Regions from separate parts of the Phytopseudomonas flavescens genome, predicted to be linked through region 1. Evidence: riboswitches for the same ligand, from Rfam matches in the RefSeq annotation. Region 1 holds a riboswitch; each other region holds the start of a gene.
What was found. A riboswitch is a leader RNA that binds a small molecule or an ion and turns the genes downstream of it on or off. The one in region 1 is predicted to bind cobalamin.
Positions count from the first base shown of each region.

Region 1 (3,937 bases):
GCCGTGTTTGCCGACCACATCCTTCAGCGCGGCCAGCAGGCGGGCTTCATCGGCTTCCGGTAGTTCCACGTGGAACGAGTCGAACTCGTCGTGATCGTGGTCGTCGCCTTCATCGTCATGGTGGGTGCGACGACCTTCGATATGCAACTCGGTCTCGCTGTTCAGGCCCAGCAGCACATTGAGCGGCAACGAGCCGCCATGGGCCTCCACCACCTTGACCGCTGGCGGCAGCTCTTCGCCGACTTCGGCGCGCACCGCTGCCAGGGTCTCGGCATCGAGCAGATCGGCCTTGTTGAGGATCACCAGATCGGCGCTCGCCAGCTGGTCGGCGAACAGTTCGTGCAGGGGCGACTCATGATCGAGGTTGGGATCGAGCTTACGCTGGGCATCGACCTGATCGGGGAAGGCAGCGAAGGTGCCGGCAGCCACCGCCGGGCTGTCGACCACGGTGATCACCGCATCGACGGTGCAGGCGTTGCGGATTTCCGGCCAGTTGAAGGCCTGGACCAGCGGCTTGGGCAGGGCCAGGCCGCTGGTTTCGATCAGGATATGGTCGAGGTCGCCGCGACGCTCCACCAGTTCGCGCATCACCGGGAAGAACTCTTCCTGCACGGTGCAGCACAGACAGCCGTTGGCCAGTTCGAAAACCCGACCGTTGGCTTCTTCCTCGGTGCAGCCGATGGTGCATTGCTTGAGGATCTCACCGTCGATACCCAGTTCACCGAACTCGTTGACGATCACCGCAATGCGACGGCCCTCGGCGTTTTCAAGCATGTGCCGCAGCAAGGTGGTCTTACCAGCACCGAGAAAGCCGGTGACGATGGTGACGGGTAGTTTGGCGAGCGTTTTCATGATTGGCCCTGCGTCTGAATGAACGGCGAGCGGGCAATAGGATGGCAGGCGCCAGCCGAGGCTGGCGAAGGCATCACCGGATCACCCCGCCCGGTTGTCGAAAGCGTTATCGAGGCAGGTCTCCTGGCTCACAGGTCATGGCGCGTAGCCGGCCTTCCCGGTTTCCCAGTGGCGATTGGCGATGCGCTCGCTGCTTACAGTTGCGGGGGCAGCCACGGCTTGCCGTGTTCCCTCTTAGCTCCATACCTATCGATGGAGAACCTCGAAGAGCACAAGGCTACGCAGAGCCTGCGACACGGTCAATCGCTAGGGTCCGTGGACGTTTCAACGCGGTCGTGCTGAAACGTCCACAGAGCCTGAATCTGCAACATATTGACGCACTTGCCGCTTCGTGGTGTTCTTGCGCGGTTGTTTCAGGTGTCTCACGCCGCCGTGCGTGAGGTGAAACGGGAAGCCGGTTCGAGTCCGGCGCTGCCCCCGCAACGGTAAGCGAATGTCAGGATCGTCGTGGCCACTGTGCGAAAGCATGGGAAGGCCGATCCTTATCACTGCCCAGTGATCATCGTGAGCCCGGAGACCGGCCTGAATCCTCTGTTTGGCAACCCGCGGTGGGCGGGCACGCGCCGATAGCTGCCCGTTATGCGGGCGGGCTCGCTGCGTCCCTGCTGTGCCGTTCACCTCATAGTGAAGGTTCACGACCATGTCCAGCAGCGCCATCTCGCACTCCAGCGCACCTGCACTTCCCCTGTCACAGCGTATTCTGCTTGCCGTTGGCAGCTGCGTGCTGGGCGCCGTGCTGATCTTCTTCGCCGGCTTCTCCCACGTCGAAGCCTTGCACAATGCGGCCCACGATACCCGGCATAGCGCCGCGTTCCCGTGCCACTGAGGACGCCAGGATGATCAAGCGCATCGCCCAGACCGCAGGCTTCGCCGGCCTGCTCGCTGCCATCGTGCTGACCTTGCTGCAGAGCCTGTGGATAACCCCGCTGATCCTGCATGCCGAGACGTTCGAAGTCGTCGAGCCCGCGGCCAGCATCGAACACAACCACGACACCGCAAGCGCCGCTCACGATCATGGCGCCGCTGGCGCTCACAGCCATGACGGTGAAGCATGGGCACCGGAAGATGGCTGGCAACGGCTGTTATCCACAGGCTTGAGCAACCTGGTGGTAGGTGTGGGCTTCGCGCTGATGCTCGCCGGCCTGTTCACCCTGCGCGCCCCCGAGAGAACCTGGCAGGGCCTGCTCTGGGGCCTGGCCGGTTTCGCCACTTTCGTGCTCGCGCCCTCGAGCGGCTTGCCGCCGGAGCTGCCAGGTACCGCTGCGGCCGAATTGCTGCTGCGCCAGTACTGGTGGATCGGTACCGCAGCTTCGACCGCTGCAGGCCTGGCGCTGCTGGCATTTGGCGGCAACTGGCTGCTGCGCATACTTGGCCTGGTGATTCTGGCGCTGCCCCATGTGATCGGCGCACCGCAGCCTGAGGTGCATGAAAGCCTGGCACCCGAAGCGCTGGAGCACGAATTCATCCTTGCCTCGCTGCTCACCAACGCTGCGTTCTGGGCTGCTCTGGGGCTGGCTGCCGCCTGGTTCCATGGCCGCACTCGACACGCAGAATGAACGAGCGCTCGACCCTCGTCGCCGGCCTGGGTTGCCGGCGCGGGTGTTCGCTGAGCGAGCTGCTGGCCTTGCTCGACGATACGCTGGCCGAGCATGGCTCGAGCACTGCCGAGCTGACGGCGCTGGCCAGCAGCGACCACAAGGCTGACGAGCCCGGGTTGCTGCAGTTGGCCGAGCATCTGGGCCTGCCCATCAGCTTCCTGCCCACCGATGCGCTGACGGGTTACCATGAGCGCCTGAGCCAGACCTCGGCCATCGCCCTGCATGTCACTGGCAGCCCGAGCGTTGCCGAAGCCAGCGCCCTGGCCTTGGTCGAGCGCTTGAGCAATCGCCCCGCTCGCCTGTGGATAACCAAGCGCAAGAGCGCCAACGCCACACTGGCCGTTGCCCGCAGCGATCCGTAGGGTGGATCGGGACGCGTAGTCCACGCTTTCTCGATCCGCCGGATGGCGATCCCCCGCCGAATGACCGGATAAGCCGAACAACACGGTGGAAGAGAAAAGCGTCTTCCACCCTACACCCAGGATTCGCATGACCGTCTACTTCATCGGCGCCGGCCCCGGCGACCCCGAACTGATCACCGTGAAGGGCCAGCGCCTGATTCGCTCCTGCCCGGTAATTCTCTACGCCGGTTCCCTGGTGCCGGAAGCGTTGCTCGACGGCCATCAGGCCAGCCTGGTGGTGAACACCGCCGAATTGCATCTCGATGAAATCGTCGCCCTGCTGCAGGCGGCCCATGCACGCGGCGAAGACGTGGCACGGGTGCATTCGGGAGACCCATCGCTGTACGGCGCCATCGGTGAGCAGATTCGTCACCTGCGCGCCCTGAGCATTCCCTTCGAGATCATCCCCGGCGTCACGGCCACGGCAGCCTGCGCCGCGCTGCTGGAAAGCGAGCTGACGCTGCCGGCCGTTTCCCAGACGGTGATCCTCACCCGCTATGCCAGCAAATCACCAATGCCCGAAGGCGAGCAGTTGCACGATCTGGCGCGGCACGGTGCGACCATGGCGATCCACCTGGGTGTTCAGCATCTGCCGAAGATCGTCGGCGACCTGTTGCCTCACTATGGGGCCAGTTGCCCGATCGCGGTGGTGCATCGCGCCAGCTGGCCGGATCAGGACTGGGTGCTCGGCACCCTCGCCGATATCGAGGCCAAGGTCAGCGCCAAGGGCTTTCGTCGCACCGCGCTGATTCTGGTCGGCAGGGTGCTGGGCGCCGACGACTTCGCCGACTCGGCGCTGTACAACGAGCGCCATCGCCACCTGTTCAGGGCTGGCGTTGCAGACGATACAGACTCTCGCTGACCTTGCCGCGATTGTCGGCGATGACGATCTGCGCGCCCTGGCGGGCGAGACGAGCGTTGAGATCGCTGGCGTACAGGCGCTGCAGGAAGCTCGGGTAATCAGGCTCGTTACGGGTGGCCGTTTGATCGATCAGCCAGGCATGCAGCGCGGGCAGACGGAAACTC
Region 1 covers NZ_JACBYV010000001.1:4,549,671-4,553,607, forward strand. Annotated here, with positions in the region: gene cobW (cobalamin biosynthesis protein CobW) at 1-852, opposite strand, end outside; cobalamin riboswitch at 949-1,132, opposite strand; cobalamin riboswitch at 1,251-1,452, shown strand; gene FHR27_RS20410 (CbtB domain-containing protein) at 1,553-1,738, shown strand; gene FHR27_RS20415 (CbtA family protein) at 1,749-2,468, shown strand; gene FHR27_RS20420 (cobalamin biosynthesis protein) at 2,465-2,872, shown strand; gene cobM (precorrin-4 C(11)-methyltransferase) at 3,000-3,773, shown strand; gene FHR27_RS20430 (hypothetical protein) at 3,736-3,937, opposite strand, start outside.

Region 2 (3,937 bases), 2.2 Mb from region 1:
ATCGTGGCCTCGGTGGTCTGTACAACGGCCATACCGAAGAGGGCGTGCCGATCGAAGTGGCGCTGTCAGGCGAGATGCTGCGTCGCGACCCGGCGCTGTGCTGGAAGTACCTGGCACAGCTCGGCACCGCCTGCCTGGCCGCCCAGCCGAATGCGGGTCACAAGGCGATTGCCGACTTGCAGGCCTTGAAGCCCGAGTGCTGGGTACTCACCCAGAATATCGACGGTTACCATCGTCTGGCAGGCAGCCCGGCGCAGCGGTTGATCGAAATTCATGGTGAGTTGGCGCCACTGCACTGCCAGCAATGCGCTGGCGTGGATGAGCGACTCGCCGAGCACCTGCTGCAGCCGTTGCCCCCGCTGTGCGGCAATTGCGGTGGCGTACTGCGTCCGCCGGTGACGCTGTTCGGCGAGATGTTGCCGGAAGACGCCGTCGGTCGCCTTTATGCGCAACTGGAGAAGGGTTTCGATCTGGTGATCAGCGTCGGCACCAGTGCCAGCTTTCCTTATATAGTCGAGCCGCTGCTGCGCACGCGACAGGCGGGCGGGGTGACGGTGGAGGTCAATTTGTCGCAGAGCGAGGTCAGCGATCTGGTTGACTTCAGGCTGGAAGAAAGGGCCTTAGATGTTTTTCCGGAACTACTGAGTCACATCGTTACTCATAATATTTGCAAATGATCCCGTTAGTGGGCATAGTCGCGGCTGTTCATTTTTCACGCCACGGTCGTGCCCATGCGCAAACGCTTCGCACCCCTCGTGCCTCTCGCACTTACGATGGTTCTCGCCGCCTGCGCTAACCATGCTCCACAATCCCAGATCGATGCCCCGGCCCAGGCTTCGTTGCCTGCCAGGCCAGTGGTTGCAGCGCCTGTTCTGGATCGCAACGATGTCGTCGAAGACGATGCGGTTGCCGACTTCGCCGACCACGCACCTTACGAGCTGCCACAACTGGCGGACAGCGTCCTCGAAAAAGGCCTCTCGCTGATCGGCACCCGTTACCGTTTCGGTGGCAATTCGGTGAAAACCGGTTTCGACTGCAGTGGTTTCATCGGCTATCTGTTCCGTGAAGAGCTGGGCATGGAACTGCCGCGCTCGACGCGTGAAATGATCAACATCGACGCCCCGCTGGTCGAGCGCAAGGCCCTGGAGCCGGGTGATCTGGTGTTCTTCAGTACCAACGGTCGCGGTCGTGTCAGCCATGCCGGCATCTATCTGGGCGATGATCAGTTCATCCATTCCTCCAGCAGCCGCAGCGGTGGGGTGCGTATCGACAGCCTGGACGATCGCTACTGGAAGCGCACGTTCATCGAGGCCAAGCGCGTCCTGGCTCTGGCGCCGACCGAGCACCTGGCGTCCCAGCACTGAGGCCTGAATGCCCGATCTGTCCGGATCGGGCAACATCTTGATAGTTTTCAAGCGACTGCAGCATAAAGCTAAAGCTTGCACTGCAGTTGTGAACGGGGCAGAGTAGGGCGCATTCAGGCTCCAGGATCGTCCGTCCATGACTGCCACCATCCGCATCGCCTTCCTGCTGCTCGCTGCACTGCTCAGTGCATGTTCCAGTCGCGCCCCCGTACCCGCTCCGCAGCCTGTGGTGATCGCGCCCGCTCCTGGCAATTATCAGGGCGGCGCCGACGACGTGCTGTTCCGTGCCCTGGGGCTCGTCGGTACGCCATACCGCTACGGCGGCAACACACCGGCCAGTGGTTTCGACTGCAGTGGGCTGATCGGCTATGTGTACCGTGATGCCGCAGGCATCCAGTTGCCTCGCTCCACCCGGGAGCTGATCAGCATGCGCGCCCCAGTGGTTGGCCGCGATGCCCTGCGCAGTGGCGATCTGGTGTTCTTCGCCACCAACGGTGGCCGGCAGGTCAGTCATGCCGGTATCTACGTCGGCGAAGGGCGCTTCGTGCATGCACCTTCTTCGGGCGGCACCGTGCGTCTGGACAGTCTCGGCAACAGCTATTGGCAGCGCACCTATATCGAAGCGAAGCGGGTGTTTCCGGTCGAGCTGGCCAGCCATCCCTGAGCGCCAGGCCAGCGTCCGCTGCAGCTCGGCCATGCTCCTTTGAGACCGCCCTGGGACCCTGCGTGGCTCTGGCTCGCCTGCCAGGGAGGCGGATTCTGAGTCTTCGATTGACGCTGAGGCGGCCAATCCTTACCCTTCGCGGCTTGCTTCAGGTGTCCCCGGTTTCGGCCGGGGGTGAAACTGGGAAGTCGGTGCGCCGCTGTTTCAATAGGCAGGCAAGGCCGACGCTGCCCCCGCAACGGTAAACGAGTCCAACCACGCTTCTCGCCACTGTATCGTCGATACGGGAAGGTCGCGTCGGTGTCCGCATTCTGCTGAGTGCGGTGCTCGCAAGCCCGGAGACCGGCCTGTCGCTTTTCCAGGTTTGCGCGGTGGGCGCGGCCGGTGCGCGGCCGACCCGGTCAGCTCCTGCCTGCTCCTGTGTGATTCCTTCATCGTCTGGCCTGAACCCGGTTTCCTGCCCGACCGTTTCACTGGCGTGTGCCGCGCGGCCTCGCGCAAAGGAGATCCCATGACCCCATCCCCAAGCCGAGAATCAGCAGAGCGCGACGCGCGGCACAACGCCCGCATGGCGCGCAAGAAAGCCCTGATGGACGAAAAGATCGCCCAGGCTCAGGACGAGTACGGCCTGCTGCTGGTGCACAGCGGCAATGGCAAGGGCAAGAGCAGCTCGGCCTTCGGCATGGTCGCCCGCGCGCTGGGGCATGGTCTCAAGGTCGGCGTGGTGCAGTTCATCAAGGGCGGCATGGCCACCGGTGAGGAGCACTTTTTCCGCCGCTTTCCCGATGAAGTCAGCTACCACGTGATGGGCGAGGGCTACACCTGGGACACCCAGGATCGTCAGCGGGACATCGAGAAGGCCGTTCAGGCCTGGGAGGTCGCCCGGCAACTGCTGAACGACCCGCAGATCGCCCTGGTGGTACTGGACGAGCTGAACATCGCCCTCAAGCACGGTTACCTGGACGTGGATGTGGTGCTGCGTGACATCGAGTCGCGCCCCGAGCTGCAGCACGTCGTGGCTACCGGCCGTGGCGCGCCACCGGCGCTGCTAGAGGCCGCGGATACCGTTACCGAAATGACGCTCGTGAAGCATGCCTTCAAGTCCGGCGTGAAAGCACAGAAAGGCGTGGAGTTTTGAGCGTTACAGCGTCTGTATCCGATGCGGGTGAGCGCGCGTCGCGCCACTGTCCGGCACTGTTGATCGCTGCGCCGGCCTCGGGGCAGGGCAAGACCACCGTCACTGCGGCCCTGGCACGCCTGCACACCCGGCAGGGCAAGCGGGTGCGGGTGTTCAAGTGCGGGCCTGACTTTCTCGATCCAATGATCCTCTCCCGTGCCAGCGGCCACCCGGTTTATCAGTTGGATCTGTGGATGGTTGGCGAGGCCGAGAGCCGCCGCCTGCTGTGGGAAGCCGCTGGCGAGGCGGACCTGATCCTCATCGAAGGTGTGATGGGGCTGTTCGACGGCTCGCCATCCGCCGCCGACCTGGCCCGCCGCTTCGGGGTTCCGGTGCTGGGGGTGATCGATGGCTCCGCCATGGCCCAGACCTTCGGGGCACTGGCCGTCGGCCTGGCCAGCTATCAGCCGGATCTGCCGTTCTCCGGTGTGCTCGGCAATCGCGTCAATCCCGGGCGCCATAACGATCTGATCCGCGACAGCCTGCCAGCCTCGATCCGCTGGTACGGCTCTTTGCCGCGTAGCGCCGCGATCGAATTGCCGAGCCGCCACCTGGGCCTGGTGCAGGCCGCCGAGCTCGCCGACCTCGATGTGCGTCTGGATACCGCTGCCGATGCTCTGGCACAGACCGCAACGGTTACCCTGCCGCCACCAGTGACCTTCGCTGCGCCGTCGATTGCAGCGCCATTGCCGCTGCTGGAGGGCGTGCGCATCGGCGTGGCCCGCGACGCAT
Region 2 covers NZ_JACBYV010000001.1:2,311,524-2,315,460, reverse strand. Annotated here, with positions in the region: gene FHR27_RS10210 (NAD-dependent deacylase) at 1-677, shown strand, start outside; gene FHR27_RS10205 (C40 family peptidase) at 732-1,364, shown strand; gene FHR27_RS10200 (C40 family peptidase) at 1,501-2,028, shown strand; cobalamin riboswitch at 2,162-2,393, shown strand; gene cobO (cob(I)yrinic acid a,c-diamide adenosyltransferase) at 2,540-3,166, shown strand; gene FHR27_RS10190 (cobyrinate a,c-diamide synthase) at 3,163-3,937, shown strand, end outside.
Region 2: linked by a shared signal. The riboswitch ahead of cobO (cob(I)yrinic acid a,c-diamide adenosyltransferase) and the one ahead of FHR27_RS20410 (CbtB domain-containing protein) in region 1 are both predicted to bind cobalamin.

Region 3 (3,937 bases), 130 kb from region 1:
ACCTGCAGCAGGGTGATCGGCAACGCGGCGCGCCAGGTGTCGAAACCGCCGAGCGGGCGCGCCTGGGCCACTTCGATACGGGTCAGCTCGCCGCCCTTTTCGCCACGAAAGGCGATCAACGCCGCCTCGCTCTGCAGGGTCACGGCGTTGGCCACCAGCCGACCGCCGGGCTTGAGCGCGCGCCAGCAGCTTTGCAGCACGCCGGGCGCGGTCACCCCGCCGCCGATGAAGATGGCGTCTGGCGCCGCCAGCCCGGCCAGCGCCTCGGGTGCACGCCCGGCCACCAGTTGCAGGCCCGGCACGCCAAGGGCATCGCGGTTGTGGGCGATATGGCCCTGGCGGCCTTCGTCGGCCTCGATGGCGATGGCCCGACAAGCGGGGTGGGTACGCAGCCACTCGATGCCGATGGAGCCGCAGCCGGCTCCCACGTCCCAAAGCAGTTCGCCGGGCAGCGGCGCCAAGCGCGCCAGGGTGATGGCGCGCACGTCGCGTTTGGTGAGTTGCCCGTCGTGGCGATAGGCATCGTCCGGCAGGCCCGGCGTGAGCGGCAAGCGCATGGCGTCATCACCGGCCACGCAGTCGATCGCCACCAGATTCAGATCAGCGGAGCGAGCCAGCGACCAGCCATCAGCCAGGCCATCGATACGCCGCTCGCGCTCACCGCCCAGGTGTTCGAAGACGCTCAGCCGACTGGGGCCGAAACCACGCTCGCGCAACAATCCGGCGATGGCCGCCGGGCTCTCGCCATCGTTGCTCAGGACCAGCAGGCGCACGCCGGGATGGATCTGCGTATTGAGCGCCGCCAGCGGGCGGCCAACCAGCGACACCAGAGGCGTGCTCTGCAACGGCCAGCCCAGGCGAGCCGCCGCCAGCGAGCAGGAAGAAGGCGCCGGCAGAATGTGCAGTTCCTCGCTCGGCAGCTCACGGGCCAGGCTGGCACCGACACCAAAGAACATCGGGTCACCGCTGGCCAGCACGCAAACCGGCGTGCCGCGGCGCTCGAGTACCGGGGCCAGGGAAAACGGCTTCGGCCAGGGCAGGCGTGTGGCACGGATACAGTGCGGCAACAGTGCCAGTTGGCGCTCGCTACCGAACACCTGCTCGGCGGCCAGCAACGCATGCCGCGCCGCCTTGCCGAGGCCGGGGTAGCCGTCTTCGCCAATGCCCACGACGGTCAGCCAGGGTGTCATGCGTTTTTCCTCATCCTAGAAACAGCCATAAGCTGCAAGCCTCAAGCGACAAGCCAACGAGTCGTCAGCAACCTGTTTCCGGCTTGGCGCTTGCCGCTGATCCACACGGCTTTTCATCCGGGTGGGCAAAGCGGGCATAATAGCGCCTTCGTCGGTGTCCGTCGGCTGCGTGGTACGTAGGCGCGGGCCTAAGAGGGAACACGATATAAAACGTGTTCAATATCTAGCGAGCTAGAGCCATGCAAGGCAGAAAGGGGCGAGAAAGCGGAGTTTACGACTGTAAATGAGCATTTCGAGTCGCTTTCTAACGCAGCAGGGCCGACGCGCAGCAGATATTGAGCAGGTTTTCAGCCGTGGCTGCCCCCGCAACTGTTGCAGCGAGCGCCTGTGCCAATCGCCACTGGGAAACCGGGAAGGCCGGCCACGCGCCATGACCTGCGAGCCAGGAGACCTGCCGACGGATTCAGTCGCATGTGCCCACACCGGGCGGGGTGTCCCGGTGATAGAAGCTCGTCCTTCTCTGGCCTATCCTCGAACGGATGCCCATGTGACCCGACCCCGGTGATCCGTTGAAACAGGCTTTTTGCATTCCATCCCCTGCTGTTCGCCCCTCGGCCTGTCCGGGGTTGCTGCGTATCGTGCAGGCGAAGGACGGCGGCATCTGCCGGATCAAGCTGGCCTGCGGGCGCCTCGATGCCACCGGAGCTGAGCGCATCGCCAGGGCCGCACAACGCCATGCAGGCGGCGTGATCGAAGCCACCAACCGCGCCAACCTGCAGATCCGCGGCATCCACGCCGGCAGTGAAGACGCGTTGATCGGCGAGTTGCTGGCCGCCGGCCTCGGCCCGCGCTCACCCGCTGCCGACGATGTGCGCAACCTGATGGTCAGCCCGGCCGCAGGCGTGGATCCGCAAGCGCTTGTGGATATCTCGCCACTGGCCATGCAGTTGCTGGCGACGCTGGAAAACACAGCGCATCTGCATGCCCTGTCGCCGAAGTTCGCCCTGCTGCTCGACGGCGGCGAACGCCTCGCGATGCTCGAACACCCCCACGATATATGGCTCAGCGCGCTGCCGCTGAACGGCGGTATCGGCTATGCATTCGGGCTGGCCGGCTGCCCGCCCTTCGCAGAAGAAGATGCAGCCGCGTTGGCTGTCGTGCCGCAAGCCTCTGCTCACGAACTGATCATCGCCTTGCTCGACCTGTTCCTGGAGCTGGCCACGCCAGAGCAGACGCGCATGCGGCATCTGCTGGAAAACCATTCTCCTGCCGATCTGCTGCAGCGTCTGCAGATACGGTTGGGAGATGTGCTGCTGCCTGCAGGCAACTGGCGCCGCACCCCGGCGCAAGACAATGCCCATCTCGGTATCCATGAGCAGCGTCAGCCGGGTCTCGTGCATATCGGCGCCGCCGCTGTGCTCGGTCGGTTGGATGCCGAACAGTTACTCGGCCTGGCAGATCTCGCCCGCCGTTACGGTGATGGCAGCATGCGTCTGACGCCCTGGCAAAGCGTATTGCTGACCAATATCCCCGAGACGGCTGCCGATGCAGTCATGCACAGCCTGCACGCACTCGGCCTGCTGACCGATGCCAGCGCGCCGCTGACCCGTATCATCGCCTGCACCGGCGCCAGCGGCTGTGCCAAAGGCCAGGCCGACACCAAGGCCGATGCCCTGCGCCTGGCCGACCGGCTACCCGCTGGCAGCGGGCAGCCGGGCATTCACCTCACGGGATGCAGCCGCTCCTGCGCCGCCGCCCATCGCACACCCTTCACCTTATTGGCTGTGGCCGAGGGTCGTTACGACCTGTTCGCCCGCCAACCGCTCGGCACCGGCTTCGGCCAATTGCTGGGCCACCACCTGACACCTGACGAAGCCGCCGAATTGCTGGCCTCGCTCACCGCTACCCGGAGTTTCACCCGATGACCGATTACATCCGCGATGGTCAGGAGATCTATCGCCATTCCTTCTCCATCATCCGCGCCGAGGCCGACCTGAGCGCCATTCCGGCGGATCTCGAGAAGCTCGCGGTGCGGGTCATCCACGCCTGCGGCATGGTCGATGTGGTGCAGGATCTACGCTTCTGCGCGGGTGCCGGTGCGGCCGGCCGCCAGGCCCTGGCCAATGGCGCGGCGATTCTCTGCGACGCGCGCATGGTTGCCGAAGGGGTGACGCGCACGCGCCTGCAGGCCGGCAATCCGGTGATCTGCACCCTCAACGATGCCGGCGTACCGGAGCTGGCCAAGAAGCTCGGCAATACCCGCTCGGCGGTAGCCCTGGAGCATTGGCGCGAGCATCTCGAAGGCTCGGTGGTGGTGATCGGCAACGCCCCCACCGCGCTGTTCTATCTGCTCGACATGCTCGCTGCAGGCGCCCCCAAACCAGCGCTGATTCTCGGCTTCCCGGTGGGCTTCGTGGGCGCTGCTGAGTCCAAGGACCTGCTCGCCAGCACCTTCGCCGAGCATGGCGTGCCCTACGTGATCGTGCAGGGCCGTCGGGGCGGTAGCGCCATGGCCGCCGCCGCGGTCAACGCCCTGGCCACGGAGGTCGAATGATGACCGGCATGGACCGCCCCGGCAAAGGCCGCCTGCTGGGCCTGGGCGTTGGCCCGGGCGACCCCGAGCTGATCACCCTCAAGGCCCTGCGCCTGCTCAAGTCGTCACCCGTGGTCGGCTACTTCGTGGCCAAGGCCAAGGCCAATATCGGCCAGGGTGGCAACGCCTTCGGCATCATCGAAGGTCACCTGGA
Region 3 covers NZ_JACBYV010000001.1:4,682,084-4,686,020, reverse strand. Annotated here, with positions in the region: gene FHR27_RS20965 (bifunctional cobalt-precorrin-7 (C(5))-methyltransferase/cobalt-precorrin-6B (C(15))-methyltransferase) at 1-1,190, opposite strand, end outside; cobalamin riboswitch at 1,326-1,663, shown strand; gene cobG (precorrin-3B synthase) at 1,760-3,115, shown strand; gene FHR27_RS20955 (precorrin-8X methylmutase) at 3,112-3,744, shown strand; gene FHR27_RS20950 (precorrin-2 C(20)-methyltransferase) at 3,744-3,937, shown strand, end outside.
Region 3: linked by a shared signal. The riboswitch ahead of cobG (precorrin-3B synthase) and the one ahead of FHR27_RS20410 (CbtB domain-containing protein) in region 1 are both predicted to bind cobalamin.

Region 4 (3,937 bases), 4.0 Mb from region 1:
TTGATTACCTCGCTTGACGTTTTTGTTGGTGCCGCCAGGTGGTTCAAATCACTGACGTGAATCCGGACGTTAAGCTGATTAGGTAATCATTCAAGGGAATGGGCAGAGCTTCAGGGCTGCTTCAAGGCGATAGCGGCCGTTCGTAGTCGGGCGCCAATTGGTGGGCTGAAGCCCACCCTACGGTTAGATGCGCGGCTGTAGGGTGGGCTTTAGCCCACCAAATCGAAGGTCCGCTTTCGCCACTAAACAGCCAAAGCCGAGTGAATTAGGTGCTGGATATGTGAGTCGACTCTCACGCACTTTGCCGTTCAACAATGCTAAAGCCGGTATCGATGCGTACTTTCACCGGCTCTTCATGGGGGTGATCGAGGCGTTGCACCAGCGCGCGGGCGGCCTGCACGCCGATGTCCGCGCCGTTGATGCACACGGTGGAGAGGGCGGGGTGCAGGTGCGCGGCGCTGCTCAGATCACCAAAGCCCATCACGGCCAGATCCTGCGGCACGCGAATGCCCAGCTCGGTGGCTTCCTCGAGTATGCCGTGGGCCAGGGTATCGGAACTGCACACCACCACATCGGGGCGCTCGCCACCGGCCAGCAGGCGCTGCAGGCCTTCGCGCCCGAGGTTCACCGTGGCCGGTGGCGGCAACACCACGCGAGGCACCTCGGCAATGCCCTGGCTCGCCAGTTCGCCGATCAGGCTTTCGCAGCGGCGGTGGCCGCGGGGGTCATCCAGGGTCACCACGGCGAAACGTCGATAGCCCTTGCCCGTCAGGTAGCGCGCGGTGGCCACTCCGACCGCCTCGTGGGAGAAACCCACCAGCATGTCCAGCGGCCGCGGCGCGAGATCCCAGGACTCGACGATGGGAATGCCCGAACGCGACAGGCGTGTGCGGCTGGCCTTGGTGTGCAGGGTGCCGGTCAGCACGATGCCATCGGGACGGCGCCGCAGGATGGCGTCGAGCAACTGCTCTTCGCGTTCGGCGCTGTAGTTGGTCAGGCCGATCAGCGTCTCGTGGCCGGCTTCGGTGAGGGTGTCGATCAGTGCCTGCACCGTGTCCGAGAAGATCGAGTTGGCAACCGTGGGCACCAGCAGGGAAATCAGCCGGCTGCGCTGTTCGGCCACGCCAGTGAGCATGGCCGGCACGTAGCCGGTCTTGTGCACGGCTCGAAAGACCTTTTCGCGCAGTTCGGGGCGGACGATCTCCGGCTGGTTGAGCGTACGCGACACGGTGATCGGCGAAACCCCGGCGACCTTGGCCACGTCCGCCAGCGTCGGCGGCTTGCTTGGGGCACTAGAGGAGCGCCTGCCGGTCGCTCGATCATCGTCTCGCTGCATCCTGTGTTTCCTGGCCAACCCGAGTCGGGCGATGTTATCCCAGCAGGCGATGCCTTGGTGCACGGATCGCGGCAACTGCATGGCGATGATTGACGGCTCGACGCTTGGATGGTCAGATGCGCGCCAGTTTCAGGTGTCCCATGCCGCCGTGCATGGGGTGAAACGGGAAGCCGGTTCGTCATGAACATGATCAGTCCGGCGCTGCCCCCGCAACGGTATGCGAGCGAAGCATTCGAATGACCACTGTGCCACGGCATGGGAAGGTGAATGCTTCATGACCCTCGCGAGCCCGGAGACCGGCCCGAAACTTCAGTTTGGCAAACCCGCGGTGGGCGGGCGCAGGCCGGTTTCCGTGGGCTTCGTACGCCTGCGATTCCCTATGCGTTGTTCCCTCCGGGATTCATTCATTCCTGTTTCGAGTGGAACGACATGTCCCGATCTTCTCTGTTCTATGCCCTGTCGGGCAAATCCCTGCGCGTGGGCCTGGTGCCCTGCGTGCTGTTCGCCATGCCCGTGCAGGCCGCCGAGTCGGACGAGCCCTTGGCCTTGCCGTCGACGGCGATCACCGGCACAGCCGACGAGTCGTCGCAGCCGCCTGATCTGCACACGCCAACCACCTCCGGTTCGCGCCTGGGGCTCACCCCACTGAAAACGCCGGCAAGCACCAGCAGCCTCAGCGGTGCGCAAGTGCGTGGCCGCAATAACCTCACCGTACAGGACGCCGTGACCCGCACACCGGGCATCACCACGATCGGTACGCCCGGCAACGGTGGCACCGCGCTGTCGGCTCGCGGTTTTTCCGGGCATGCCTCGACCATGCAGCTGTACGACGGTACCCGCCAGTACATCGGCGCTGGCACCGTGACTTTTCCGGTCGATACCTGGTCGGTGGAGCGTCTCGACGTGCTGCGTGGCCCGGCTTCGGTGCTCTATGGCGAGGGCGCGACCGGTGCGGTGATCAACGTCATCCCGAAGAAGCCCTTCACGGGTGAGGTCCGCAATCAACTGCGCTTGGGGTATGGCAGCGATGATCGTCGCCAGGCTGCGCTGGACAGCGGTGGCTCGCTGAACGACGCCTTGAGTTACCGCTTCACCCTCAACCAGCAGGCCAGCAACGGCTGGGTCGACCGTGGCGATTCCGAGAGCCTGGCACTCAGCGCGGCGTTGCGCTGGGACGCCAGTGACGACCTGAGCTTCACCCTGTCCCACGATCATGCCGATCAGCAGCCGATGCGCTACCTGGGCACGCCGCTGGTCGATGGCCGTTTTCGCGAGAGCCTGCGTGAGCGCAACTACAACGTCGCTGACGCCGATATTCAGTACCACGACCAGATCACCCGTCTGGTCACCGACTGGCAGATCAGCGACACCCTCAGTGCCAGCAACCAGCTCTACTACATCAAGACCCAGCGCTACTGGCGCAATGCCGAGGCCTATCGCTGGCAGCCGGGTGATCTGGTCGAGCGTGGCGATTTCTGGCGCATCAAGCACACTCAGGAACAGGTGGGTGATCGCCAGAGCTTCACCCTCGACCATCCGCTGTTCGGGCTCGACAGCCGCAGCGTCGTGGGTGTCGATTACAACCGCATCCGTTTCGCCCGCCATCACGATTTCGACAACAGCCTTGGCGATGTCGTAACGCTGGCACAGTCCGGCGGCGGCTCGTATCTGAGCAATGATCGCTACCGGCCGCGGGAGCTCAACCAGGCCAGGCAGTTCTCGTTGTTCGCCGAGAACCGTACCCAGCTCACCGAGCGCCTGTCTCTGGTCACCGGCGTGCGCCGTGATCAGGTGCATATCGATCGCACCGCGTTAGACGATGACTCGCGTGTCGATCGCAGCTTGAGCGGCGATAACTGGCGCGCCGGGCTGGTCTTCGAACTGACCCCGGAACTGTCGCTCTATGGGCAGTACGCCACCAGCACCGAGGGCGTGAGCAACCTGCTCACGCTGAGCCCGACCCAGCAGCAGTTCGACCTGAGCGAGGCGCGCCAGACCGAGTTCGGCCTCAAGCACGCATTCTGGGAGGGACGTGGCGAGTGGACACTGGCCGCCTATCACATCGTCAAGGAGAAGCTGCTCAGCCGTGCCACGCCAGCGGCACCGACCGAGCAGATCGGCCAGCAATCTTCCGATGGTCTGGAAGCCACGCTGGAGCTGGCGCTGGGGCAGGGCTGGCAGGTCTCTGCCAACGCCGCACTGGTGCGTGCCGAGTACGACGACCTCACCGAAGCCGGTGGTGACCGCAGTGGCAATCGCCCGACCGATGTGCCGCGCCGTACCGCCAACCTCTGGTTGAGCAAGGCGTTGAACGAACAGGTGGAGGCCGGTATCGGCGCCCGCTATGTCGATACGCGCTATGCCGATACGGCCAATACCGTGGAGATTCCTGGGTATACCGTGGTAGATGCCAACGTCGCCTGGCAGGTATTGCCGGAGGTACGCCTGGGGCTGGAGTTGAACAACCTGTTCGACCGCCAGTACGCCACCACCAGCAGCAGTGATGGCGAACAATGGTACCTGGGCCAACCGCGTTCGTTCTTCGTTACCGCTGACTACAGCTTCTAAACGCTGGCGCACCGGGCCATCCCGGTGCGCCCA
Region 4 covers NZ_JACBYV010000001.1:567,916-571,852, forward strand. Annotated here, with positions in the region: gene FHR27_RS02400 (LacI family DNA-binding transcriptional regulator) at 293-1,336, opposite strand; cobalamin riboswitch at 1,451-1,655, shown strand; gene FHR27_RS02405 (TonB-dependent receptor) at 1,766-3,904, shown strand.
Region 4: linked by a shared signal. The riboswitch ahead of FHR27_RS02405 (TonB-dependent receptor) and the one ahead of FHR27_RS20410 (CbtB domain-containing protein) in region 1 are both predicted to bind cobalamin.